DNA from 2 places in the Methyloferula stellata AR4 genome. Region 2 is predicted to be linked to the other one. Evidence: predicted binding sites of a transcription regulator. Region 2 holds the regulator's gene; the other holds the start of a gene.

Region 1 (5,201 bases), 550 kb from region 2:
ATCACCAGGGTCGAGACGGATCTCGCCGAGCACATTGTGCAACTTGCGGGCGACAGGCCCTCGCACATCATCTGGCCGGCATTGCACCGCACGCGCGAGGAAGTCGCCGAGCTTTTCCGCAAGCATCATCGCACGCCGCAAAACAGCGACGAGATTCCGGCGATGGTTTCAAGCGCGCGCCGTCAGCTCCGCGAAGCTTTTTTGCGCGCCGATGTCGGCATCTCCGGGGCAAATTTCCTGATAGCCGACAGCGGTGCCATCTGTACGGTGACGAATGAGGGCAATGCCGAATTAACGACGACGATTCCGCGCGTCCATATCGTGACAGCGGGTATCGAAAAGCTGGTTCCCTCGCTTCGGCACGCGATGGTTCTTTTGCGTCTTCTCGTGCGATCGGCGACGGGGGCCGATTTCACGCAATACACGACGTTTCATTGCGGACCGAAAAGGCCGGGCGATGCGGATGGGCCTGAAGAGTTCCACATCGTCCTCGTCGACAACGGCCGCACCAATATGCTGGGTGGCGATTTAAACGACATGCTGCGATGCTTGCGGTGCGGTGCCTGCATGAATCACTGTGTCGTTTATCGCCAAATCGGCGGCCATGCCTATGGCGGCACTTATCCTGGTCCGATGGGATCCGTGCTCACGCCCGAACTCGATGGACTGGCAGAGTCGCGCGATCTCGTTCACGCTTGCACATTGAACGGCAATTGCCAGCAAGTCTGCCCTGTCGACATTCCGCTGCCGACTCTTCTGCGCGGTTGGAGAGAAAAAAGCTGGCATGAAGGACTGGAGCCTCAATCCGTCAGGCAGGCCCTTTGGTTATGGGCCTTTGTCGCCCGCCATCCTTCTATCTACAGGACGGCAACGGCTGCGGCCGTTCGTGTTCTGCGGCTTTTTGGAAGGGCCGGTTGGATCAGCTCCATGCCAATGATCAAGGGTTGGACGAGTTATCGCGACTTTCCAAAACCTGCCTCCCAAACCTTCATGCAACAATACAAGGCGGCTCAACGCCGCGACCGCGTATGACAAGTCGCGACATCATTCTCGAAAGAGTGCGGCGCGCGTTGCATCGCGACGGCGTCAGTCCCGATTCTGTGACGGCGATTGCCGAATCCCTTTTATTGGAACCAGAGCTCGGACGCCCGCCTATGCCTGACGGCGATCTTCGCAGCCTTTTTGCGTCGAGGGTCACGCTTCCCCAGATCGGTGCGACCGTCTGCGTGGTGAAGGATTTTCGCGAGGTGCCCGCGGCCGTGCGCGCCTATCTCGCAGAACATGGCGCCGAAGGTCCGGTTGCCCTGCAGCAAGATCAGGATCTGATGCGCCTCGATTGGGGCGGCTTGACGTTCACGTCCACGATTTCGCCCGATCAAATGGTCGCCATCCAAAAAGCTCTTTGGGGCATTGCCGAAACAGGCACGCTTGTTTTCCATTCCGCGCCGAACTGCGCGACGCTGTTTTCCTTTCTGCCGCTCCATCACATCGTCATTCTCGAGGCCAAGCGCATAGTGGCTTACCTTGAAGACTATGCGATTGAAGCAGGCCATATGGCGGTTCCCCGCAACGCAAACCTCATAACAGGGCCGAGTGGAACGACGGATATCGAGGGCTCGCTGGTGCGCGGCGCGCATGGACCTGGATTTCTTCACATCATCATTGTGGATGAGCGGGATTGAGTGCCATCACTGGGCGACAAGGCGATCCAGCTGGTCGAAATTGCGCTGAAAAGCACAACCTCGACGGCTCCTGGTAAAATAATATATCCTGCGGGAATCTTGCCGCATCCAACGAGGTTAGAATGGCGGAGATAAAGGTTATGCGTATTGCAGATGCTGTTGCCCAGCATTTGCAAACCATGATTCTCGAAGGTGTGATCAGGCCGGGAGAGAAACTGACCTCGGAACGGGAGTTGGCCGAGAAATTGGGTGTTTCAAGGCCGACACTGCGCGACGCTCTGGCTCAGCTCGAGGAGAAGGGGTTGGTGAGCACGTCGAAGGCAGGCACGGTCGTGACCGCGTTTTTGACACCGCTTTCCGATCCTCTATCGAAGCTTTTCAGCGGCGACGAAAGGGTCGCGGCTGATTACTTCGAATATCGCCGATTGGTCGAAGCTCATGCCTGCGGGCTTGCGGCCGTCAGAGCAACGCAAATCGACCGGGCGCAAATCACGCAATGTCTTGAGGCGATCAAACTCGCGCATCAATCCGACGATGCGCATGCGGAAGCCCAAGCCGACACGAATTTGCATCTCGTGATCTATGAAGCGGCCCACAACGTCATCGTGCTGCATATCATGCGGATGTTCAGCGATATGTTGCGCAATGGCATCTTCTATCATCGCGAACAGCTTTATCGCCGTTTGGGCGTCAGGGACCAACTCATGGCGCAGCATCTGGAAATCGGCGAAGCTATTTTATCCGGCGATCGCGCACGGTCGGAAGCTGCCGCCTTTCAACATATTCAATTTACCTGTGAGACGGTTGAACAAATCACCCGCGACGAGCAGCGACTGGAAGCCTCTTTGCGCAGGATCGACCGCGAAGACTTGCTAGCTGATTAAAAGGACCGGCTGCGTCGTGACGGACCAACGCGATGACGCAAGACTTCCAGCACGCGACTTTGGGCCCATCCGGAAATCCCTTCGGCAGAATTCGCGACCGCACCTTCGCGTATCGCCATACCGCAAACCTCGCACGCGGTGTAATTTCGTATCGATTTTTGAACGCGGCCTCCCGTTTTTGATCAATCAATGTTGAAGAGGTATCTCGTGCCGTCCGCCATATCTGCGAACGTTTAATCGATATCGAAATCATAGTGAGAACAACTCAGACGCAGCCATGATGAGCGATGACGATCGTGTCATAAGCGCGTCGATCAAAACCGTAAACTTGCATATCGGAGAACCCAAAGCATTTTAGTCGACAAACGCTATGTATCGTCATCCGTATGTCACCGCTTAATCCTAAAACGCCGCCGCTCGCGGATGCCGTTTCTGTTTCAGACAGCAATGTTTCGTTCGCTTTCACATTCCTTGAGAGACTCCCATGCGACGGCACACCAACAAGGCGGCGTTCGCCTTTTTTTTGTCTATGCTGCTCACCGCCAATGGCGGCAGCCCGGCTTTGAGCGCCGATGATTCATTTGTACCGCCGGGTGGATTCCCCGGCCATGACGGTGGCTTCCCGGGCCATGAAGGTAAGCCGCAAACGAAGACTCCCATCAAACATGTGGTTGTCATTTTTGGAGAGAACATATCCTTCGATCATTATTTCGGCACTTACCCGAACGCGACAAATCCGGCTGGCGAACCGACGTTCACCGCCAAACCTTCCACGCCGAAGATCAACGGGCTTACCAAGGCGCTGTTGAACAACAATCCGAACTTGACCAATACCGCTAATGGCACCGGAGCGGCCAATCCGTTCCGTCTCGACCGTTCGCAGGCCGTCACGCAAGACCAGAACCACGCTTACGGGCCTGAAGAAGAGGCCTTCGATGACGGCAAGATGGATCTGTTTCCGAAGTACACTGGTAACGCCGGAACCGGCGGCACGGGCGCCTTTAACACGAAGGGCCTCGTGATGGGCTATTATGACGGCAACACCGTCACCGCGCTGTGGAACTATGCGCAGCACTTCGCGATGAACGATAATTCATACAGTTCGCAATTCGGTCCATCCACGCCCGGTGCGATCAATCTCATCTCCGGCCAGACCAATGGCGCCGTGGGTCACGCTCCCAGCAATGGCAGTTCGACCAACACCATCAATAACATCGTGGCCGACGGCCAAGGTGGATATACAATGTATGGTGACAGCGATCCCTTCGGCGACGTCTGCTCCTCGACCACTGCCGCCACGACCTCGATGACCGGAAAGAACATCGGTGATCTGCTGAATGCCAAGCACATCACGTGGGGTTGGTTCGAAGGCGGCTTCGATCTGACCCTGACGAACGCTAACAGCACGACCGGCTGCAAGCGGAGCTCGACCTCGGCTACGCTCAACAACGCTTACACGGCCGACTATATCCCGCACCATCAGCCGTTCCAATATTATGCGTCAACGCAAAATCTCGCCCATACTCGGCCATCTTCGGTCGCAGCCATCGGCACGTCGAATGACGGTGGCGCCAACCATCAATACGACAGCCATGACTTCTTCGACGCCCTCAATGCTGGCAATATGCCCGCGGTATCCTTCCTCAAGGCTCCGGCCTTCCAGGATGGGCACGGCGGCTATTCGGATCCGCTCGATGAGCAGGATTTCATCGTCAGCGCTGTTAATGCCGTCAAGCAGAGCAAGTTCTGGGATGACACTGCGATCATCGTCGCTTATGACGACTCCGACGGCTGGTATGATCACGCCAACCATGTGATCAACCCATCCACCAGTGCTCAGGACACCCTTGAATCAACGGGCGTCTGTGCTCCGCTCGACAGCAGCGCCACATATACCCCGGGCACGCCCCCGGCGAGCGCTCTGCCCGGCCTCAAAGGTTTGCCGGTCAATGGCCGCTGCGGCTATGGCACGCGTCAGCCTCTGCTCGTGATCTCGCCTTTCGCGAAGCACAACTTCGTCGATCATACTGTGACAGATCAGGCGTCGATCACGCGCTTCATCGAAGACAATTGGTTGGACGGTCAACGGATCGGCCAGGGCTCCTATGATAAGATCGCAGGGCCGCTTGACAATATGTTCGACTTCTACCAGTCCCCGCTCGCGAGACTGTTCCTCGACCGCTTCTGGGGCACGATCCGCTAAGCGCACTGTCTTAAATGAAGGCTTGGGGCAGATGGCGCAATCCATCTGCTCCAAGTCGCGGCCTACATCTCTCAATCATCAGTAAGTGTCCGATGACGCGTTTCCCGGAATTCTTGCAGACCTCCTTCCGCACTTGGTTTCTGCGGCGGGCTCTTTTGGTGTCCTCGGCCATCGCAATTCCTTTCGCTGGCGTCATTTTAGTGTGCGACGGTGCAAGGCATGCAGCCCCCGCCGCTGCCTCAGGTCAGGCAGAATCCATCGAACGGCCCGCGGCCAGCGCGGCATCGGCGGCGCCCGGCCCATCCACGGAGCTTTCGGCGCTCGCGCAACTCGGCCGGAAAATGTTTTTCGATCCGTCGCTGTCCGGTTCCGGCCAGCTTGCCTGCGCATCGTGCCATAGCCCTGCGAACGCTTACGCCCCGGCGAATGGAC
Region 2 (6,469 bases):
CGGGCACGTAAGCGGTGCCAAGATCCGCCGCGCGTTTCACGAAGGCAGGTTTCGAATCGCCCGGCATGGCAATGCCGGAGAGGTCGCCCTTGATGTCGGCTGCGAAGACCGCCGTGCCGGCCTTGGCAAATCCCTCGGCCAGCAATTGCAAGGTCACCGTTTTGCCGGTGCCGGTCGCACCCGTAATCAGGCCATGGCGATTGCCTTTCGAAAGGGTAAGATATTCGGGCTTATCGCTTTTGCCGAGGAAAATGCGTCCCGGCATTTGATTTGGATCATCGGCCATGGATACGTCCTGCACGAAATTTTGCCCATCCCGCTCTAAGCGGTCCTGCAACATTCATCATATATGAAGCAGCGAAGACCAAATGGCGATGGGCCGGCAACCGGCGGCACGTGAATACAACCGGCACTCAAGGAGCCTGCATGGAAGAACTCATCCAACGCGTCGCGACGGCCGCAGGCATTGCGCCGGACAAGGCGGAAACCGCCATCGGCATGATCTTCGCCTTTTTGAAAAAGGATGGACCCTCCGCCGAAGTCGACGCTTTATTGGCCGATCTTCCCGGCGCGCCGCAAGCCGCAGCCGCGGCGGCCGAGCATGGCGATGGGCTTCTGGGCGGGCTCATGGGCGCGATCGGTGGCGGGCTGATGGGGTTGGCCGGTCAATTAACGGGCATCGGGCTCGGCATGAGCGAGATGCAGGCGATCGGCAAGGAAGTCTTCTCCTTTGCGCGCGAAAAGGCCGGCGACGAACGGATCGGTCAGATCGTGTCAGCCATCCCTGGGTTGAGCCAGTTTCTATAGGCCAGGATTCGCTCAATGAGCCGTCATTACGGGAGCCATAGGGCGTGCTTTGCACGCCCGTCGAAAATAAAAAGCGCCCGGCTGAAGGCCGGGCTATGGCTCCGAAGCAATCCACGCCACCGCTTGAGTCCTGGATTGCTTTGCTTCGCTCGCAATGACGGTCTTTCGACGCCGCGCTAGCGCAAACTACGGTCTCGGCGGCGGCGCGACGCTGACCGCGATGCTCGAATAATAGGTGGCCAAATCGGCAATATCGGAATCGGTCAGCTTTTCCGCGACCGTATTCATCATCTCATTCTTGCGGCCGCCCGTGCGGTAGGCCTGGAGCGCCGAGGTGAGATAGATTTGCACTTGGCCGGCAAGGTTCGGAGCTTCCGCTAGTTTGGAAACGCCATCGCGGCCGTGACACGTGATGCAGCCAAATGTTTTGATCTTCTGCGCGCCATTCGCGGCAGACCCATCGGCATAGACCGCCGTTCCGGTCAAACTCAGAACGGCGGCTATCGCAGCGAATTTTATCTTAAGCACCGCATGCCTCTTGGCAGGTCGACCTACTTCTTGCCTTCATAGGTGATGCGATAGACCGCGCCGGCGAGATCGTCCGAGACGAGCAGCGAGCCGTCGCGCATCTGCTCCACGTCAACAGGGCGGCCGGTATATTCGCCGTCCTCGTCGAGCCAGCCTTCCGCGAAGGGCTTCGAGCCGTCCGGCGCCTTCCCCTCGGCGTCGATCTTCGTCACCATGACGCGGGCGCCCACGGGCACCGTGCGGTTCCAGGAGCCATGTTGCGCGGAGAAGATCGCGCCTTGATATTCCTTCGGGAACATCTTGCCCGTATAGATCATCATGCCGAGATCGGCGGCGTGAGCGGCCTCCTCGACGACCGGAAACACGACATCCGCCGGCGGGGTCTGGTCCTTATATTCGGCGGTCCTGGTATGACCACCGCCATACCAGGGGAAGCCGAAATTCTCGCCGGGCTTCGTCGCGTGATTGAGTTCGCCCGGCGGCTGATCGTCGCCCATGCCGTCCACCTGATTGTCGGTGAACCACAATGTCTTGTCGGCGGCGAAATCCATGCCGACCGAGTTGCGGATGCCATGCGCGAAAACCTCGCGGTTGGAGCCGTCACGGTCCATCCTGATGATGCCGCCCATGCCGAACTTATAATAGAGATCGTATTTGGCGGGCGCGTAGACATTATAAGGCTGACCGATCGTGATGTAGAGCTTGTTGTCCGGCCCGACGCGGCAGACGCGCGCCGAATGGTTGAAGCTCTCTTCGCTCGCCGGGATCAGCGCTCCCTGCTTGACCACTTCCGAAACCGCGACATCCGGATTCTCGTAGAAGAATTCCGCAGCCGGGAAGTTCAGCACCCGGTTCTGTTCGACCGTGAACAGGAACCCGTCCTTCGAAAAGCAGATCCCGTTCGGATTGTTGAACTCGATCGTCGGCGCGAACTCGCGCACGTCCTCGGCAGCGCCCACGTGGCCGCGATCGGTCAAACTGTAGATCTTCGTCTTGCGGGTCGAGACGAACGTGACGACGCCCTGCGGCCCGACCGCGATCATGCGCGCATCCGGCACGAGCGCATAGAGGCTGATCTTGAATCCCGGCGGGAGCTTGATGGTCTCCAAAGTCTTCTTAATCGCCGCCGCCTTTTCGCCGCCTTGAGGTACGGAGGGAATGGTGCGCGCGCCGGTCGACTTGAAGTCTTGAAGCTTGTTCATCGTGGCATCTTGCGCGGGTGCCTCCGCCGCCGGCTTTTGCGCGGCTGCCGGCAGAGCACCGGTCGAAGCCAGCAGCAGGCCGCCCAATACGATCGTAATCGCAGTTTTTGCTTGCGCCATAATGTTTCCTCACCCCTGGTTGGTGCTTACAAGCCCGCCTTTTCCGGCGGTGCCGAGTTTGTTCTGTTAAAAACGATATGCCGAACGAAACGTTCGACAGAATGGGATGCGTCGCTTGTGCGACCGTCTGATGCGGCGGCCAGATTGAGCCTTAATCTCATAGAGATTATCCAATTCGGAATGACCCGCAAATGACACCTTCGAGAGTGCCCTCGCCGTCTGGCCCGCAGAAGCCTCGATGGAAAAGTCCAGGACTGCAAGAGTTTAGCGCCAGGCCCCGACTTTCTCCCAGGCGCGTCATGACGCCTGTTGCATCGCACAGGGCTTTTGCGGCATATGCTACCGGTGGAAAGCCAATTCGCGCTTTTCGTCCCCTTCACGTCCTGGTCCAAGCCGTTCCGATGATGAAATCTTCGCGTTTTTTACACGTTGGCCTCGCTTTGACGCTCGTGGCCGCAGTGAGCCTGCCTGCTTTTGCGGCGACCAATTATGATGGCACCTATCGGATCGACGCCACGACGGACGTGGGCGACTGCCAAAGGACGGCGAGCGGCTCTGTGACCGTGTCCGATGGTCTCATTGTCGCTACGAGCGACAGCGCGGTTCAGCCCTTTGGCCGCGTCGGCGGGGATGGTGTCGTCTCTTTCGCCTTCCATCGCGGAACGGACGTTGCGCATGTCTCAGGACGCTTGAGAGGCGCATCCGGCCAGGGCGCCTGGTCGGTTCCGACGCAGCAATGCGGTGGCCGCTGGCACGCACAGAAAGAACGCTAGAACATCGGATCTTCCGATAGAATTGTCAGAAGGCGTCATGCGCGAACTTGATCCGCGCATCCAAGGAGCTTTCCGACACAGCAATGCGTCAAGCCAAATGCTGTGCGGCTTGAATTAAAGCATCATCCGGGAAAGTGGGCCCGACTTTTCGGAAAAAATAGTCTTTGAAACAAAGGCTTGAGCAACGCGCTTGAAGTTGCGATTCAGCGCGGAAAGGCGCGATCCCAGGACGTCCGAACCCGCTTCCAGACGAGCTTTGTCGAAGTCGCGGCGCGCGGCCGAAACCCGCGCGGGCTCGCCGCATCGACCTCGATTCCATTGCCGCGCCACGTAAAGTTGCGGCCCATCCAAGCCGCGACCCATAGCGCCGGAATCATGCCGTCGCGCAAAGGAAGCGCCAACGCGAGAGAAGGGTTGATCGGCCAGCGACAGAGCTTCGCCAAGATGATCTCGGGCGCGTACCACGCCAAAATATAGAGAAGAACGGCGAGCGGTACCGAAAAACCCGCCGTATAGGCCGCAAGCGCCAAAGCCAGAAGCGGCACCGCAGCTCCGGTCAGAATTTCCGGGACGAACTCCATCGGGAACGTCACGCGCCGCAACCGCGCCCAGCGCAATTGCCGCGACCACACATCCTTGACGCTTCTTTCGCCGAGTGGCTGCGACGAAGGCATGGCAAGGCGTGCCTTCAGGCCCCGCCGGCGCACCATTTTGGTCGAGGCCGCGTCTTCGGCCGGTTCATCCGCGAGCTCCATGAAGCCGCTCTCCAATTCGGAGCGGCGGAAAAACAGGGTCTTGCCTTGCGCGAAGCCCATCGCAAAAGCATCCGCCGCATATTGCCAGCGCGCCTCATAGGTATTGAGGAAGGCGCATTCGAGATGCGCCCAGAACCCGCGCGGCGAAAGCCCGATCGGCGGCGCCGAGACGACGCCTGTATCGTCGCGCAGCGCATGAATCAGGCTCTGCAAAAAGTCGGGGGCGAGAAGGACATTGCTGTCGATAAAGGCGATCCGGTCGAAGCGTGCCGTCTGCCAGCCGCGCACCATATTGTTCAGCTTTGGATTGATGCTGATCTTCTCGTCGCCGATGATGAGCTGGCTCGGCACCTCGGGATAGGTGCGCATGGCCGCTCTCACCCAAGGGATGATCGGATCCGATGGATCGGCGACGCAAAAAAGCAGTTCGTAGGACGGATAGCTCAACGTGAAAGAACTGCGCAGCGTGTCGCCCGAAAAACTCTCGAGCCCGCACAGCGGCCGGACCAGGCTGATCGCTGGAAACGTGTCCACCTTCTCCAAGGCCAGAGCGTCGCGCCGGCCGCGCGACGGACGACAACGCAGCCAGGCCAGAAAGGCCGTCAAATATTGGAGGAAGAGCAGAAGCCCCGCGACTGCGAGCATGATGATCGTAAAGGTCATGTCGTCCGATATACTCGACCAATATCCGAAGTGACTGCTGTCAGGGCGCCGCGCGTTTCGAGGACTCGCGGGCCGCCCCTCATCATGAACGCTTTAGCTACAAAAATCTAATTCCTCACCTTGCCGAAGGTTTCATCGAAACCATAGCCCGCGCCGCGGACGGTACGGATCGGATCTTCCTCATCCGGCTGTGACAGAGCCTTGCGCAACCGTCCGACATGAACATCGACGGTTCGCTCGTCGATTTCGGCCGCGTGGCCCCAGACACTGTCGAGCAATTGTGCCCGCGAGAAAATCTGCCCAGGCCGCTCCATGAGACATTCGAGAAGGCGAAATTCCGTCGGGCCGATGTGAAGCGAGCGGCCGCCGCGGCGCACCCGCCACGTGCCGCGATCAAGCTCCAAATCGCCGATCGAAAGCAAAGGCGCGATCCGCGCCGGATGCACCCGTCGCAACAAGGCGCGCACCCGCGCCAAAAGCTCCGGCACAGAAAAGGGCTTTACCACATAGTCATCCGCCCCGACGGAGAGGCCGCGCACGCGTTCGCCCTCTTCGCCGCGTGCGGTCAGCATAATGACCGGCAGCGATCTCGTGCTTTCCCGCGCGCGCAGGCGGCGGCAGATTTCGAGCCCCGAAACGCCCGGCAGCATCCAGTCGAGGATGACGAGATCGGGCGGCGCTTCGCTCAGGCGCAGTTCCGCGTCGTCGCCACGTTCGACGCATTCGACGTCGAAACCCTGGGCTTCGAGATTATAGGTGAGAAGCAGACCGAGCGCTGCCTCATCCTCGACCACAAGGACGCGCGGCGCGCCCCCGGACGAAATCCCGCGCGTTTGCCGGGTGCGAGTATCATTCATGCCGAAGTCACTTTCCAAGCTGAGACAGGCGCAGAGGGCGATAAGACCGACGCATGAGACGCGTTAAAGGACCCGAGCATTTTCATTCCGTCATTCATCCGCCCACCCCCTTGCGGGCGAGCACGCGCGCTGCGATGGAAAGACAAAGAACAGCGGCGGTGACAATCAGCGCGCCTGACCAGGCCAGTTGCTGCCAGTCCGCATAGGGGCTCAACGCAAACTGGAAAATAATGACCGGCAGGCTGGCCATGGGCGCGTTGAGGTTGGAGCTGAAGAATTGATTGTTCAGCGCCGTGAAAAGCAAGGGCGCCGTCTCGCCGCTGGCGCGGGCGATCGCCAGGAGGATACCGGTCACGAGGCCGGCGCTCGCGGCCTTATAGGCGATCTTGGTGATCACATGAAAACGCGGCAGGCCAAGCGCCGTCGCCGCCTCCCGCATCTGCGCGGGGACGAGCAGCAGCATGTCTTCGGTTGTCCGCACGACGACCGGTATCACGATGATCGCAAGGGCGACGGCGCCGGCGATGCCGGAGAAATGGCCCATTTTCGAGACCATGATCTCGTAAACGAAAAGGCCAATGACGATCGAAGGCGCGCTGAGCAGGATGTCGTTGATGAAGCGCACGATAAAGGTCAGTTTCGTGCCGCGGCCATATTCGGCCATGTAGGTGCCGGCCAGCATGCCCAACGGCGTCCCTATGGCGACACCGAGGAAGGTCATGATGAGACTGCCATAAATGGCATTGAGGAGACCGCCCTTGCTT

The links. The regulator PhoB, encoded in region 2, activates phosphate uptake and scavenging genes when phosphate is short. The targets are predictions, from matches to a motif close to TGTCATNNANCTGTCAT.
Region 1: the regulator PhoB is predicted to act here: its motif matches at 2,943-2,959, upstream of A3OQ_RS0108390 (phospholipase C).

What each region holds. Positions count from the first base shown of each region.
Region 1 is NZ_ARWA01000001.1:1,705,004-1,710,204, forward strand. Features, by position in the region: gene A3OQ_RS0108375 (LutB/LldF family L-lactate oxidation iron-sulfur protein) at 1-1,032, shown strand, start outside; gene A3OQ_RS0108380 (LutC/YkgG family protein) at 1,029-1,682, shown strand; gene A3OQ_RS0108385 (FCD domain-containing protein) at 1,823-2,566, shown strand; gene A3OQ_RS0108390 (phospholipase C) at 3,051-4,769, shown strand; gene A3OQ_RS0108395 (cytochrome-c peroxidase) at 4,862-5,201, shown strand, end outside.
Region 2 is NZ_ARWA01000001.1:2,251,047-2,257,515, reverse strand. Features, by position in the region: gene A3OQ_RS0111035 (helicase HerA-like domain-containing protein) at 1-286, opposite strand, end outside; gene A3OQ_RS0111030 (DUF2267 domain-containing protein) at 427-807, shown strand; gene A3OQ_RS0111025 (c-type cytochrome) at 994-1,335, opposite strand; gene A3OQ_RS0111020 (PQQ-dependent sugar dehydrogenase) at 1,359-2,657, opposite strand; gene A3OQ_RS0111015 (hypothetical protein) at 3,059-3,430, shown strand; gene A3OQ_RS0111010 (ceramide glucosyltransferase) at 3,634-4,848, opposite strand; gene phoB (phosphate regulon transcriptional regulator PhoB) at 4,956-5,705, opposite strand; gene pstA (phosphate ABC transporter permease PstA) at 5,800-6,469, opposite strand, start outside.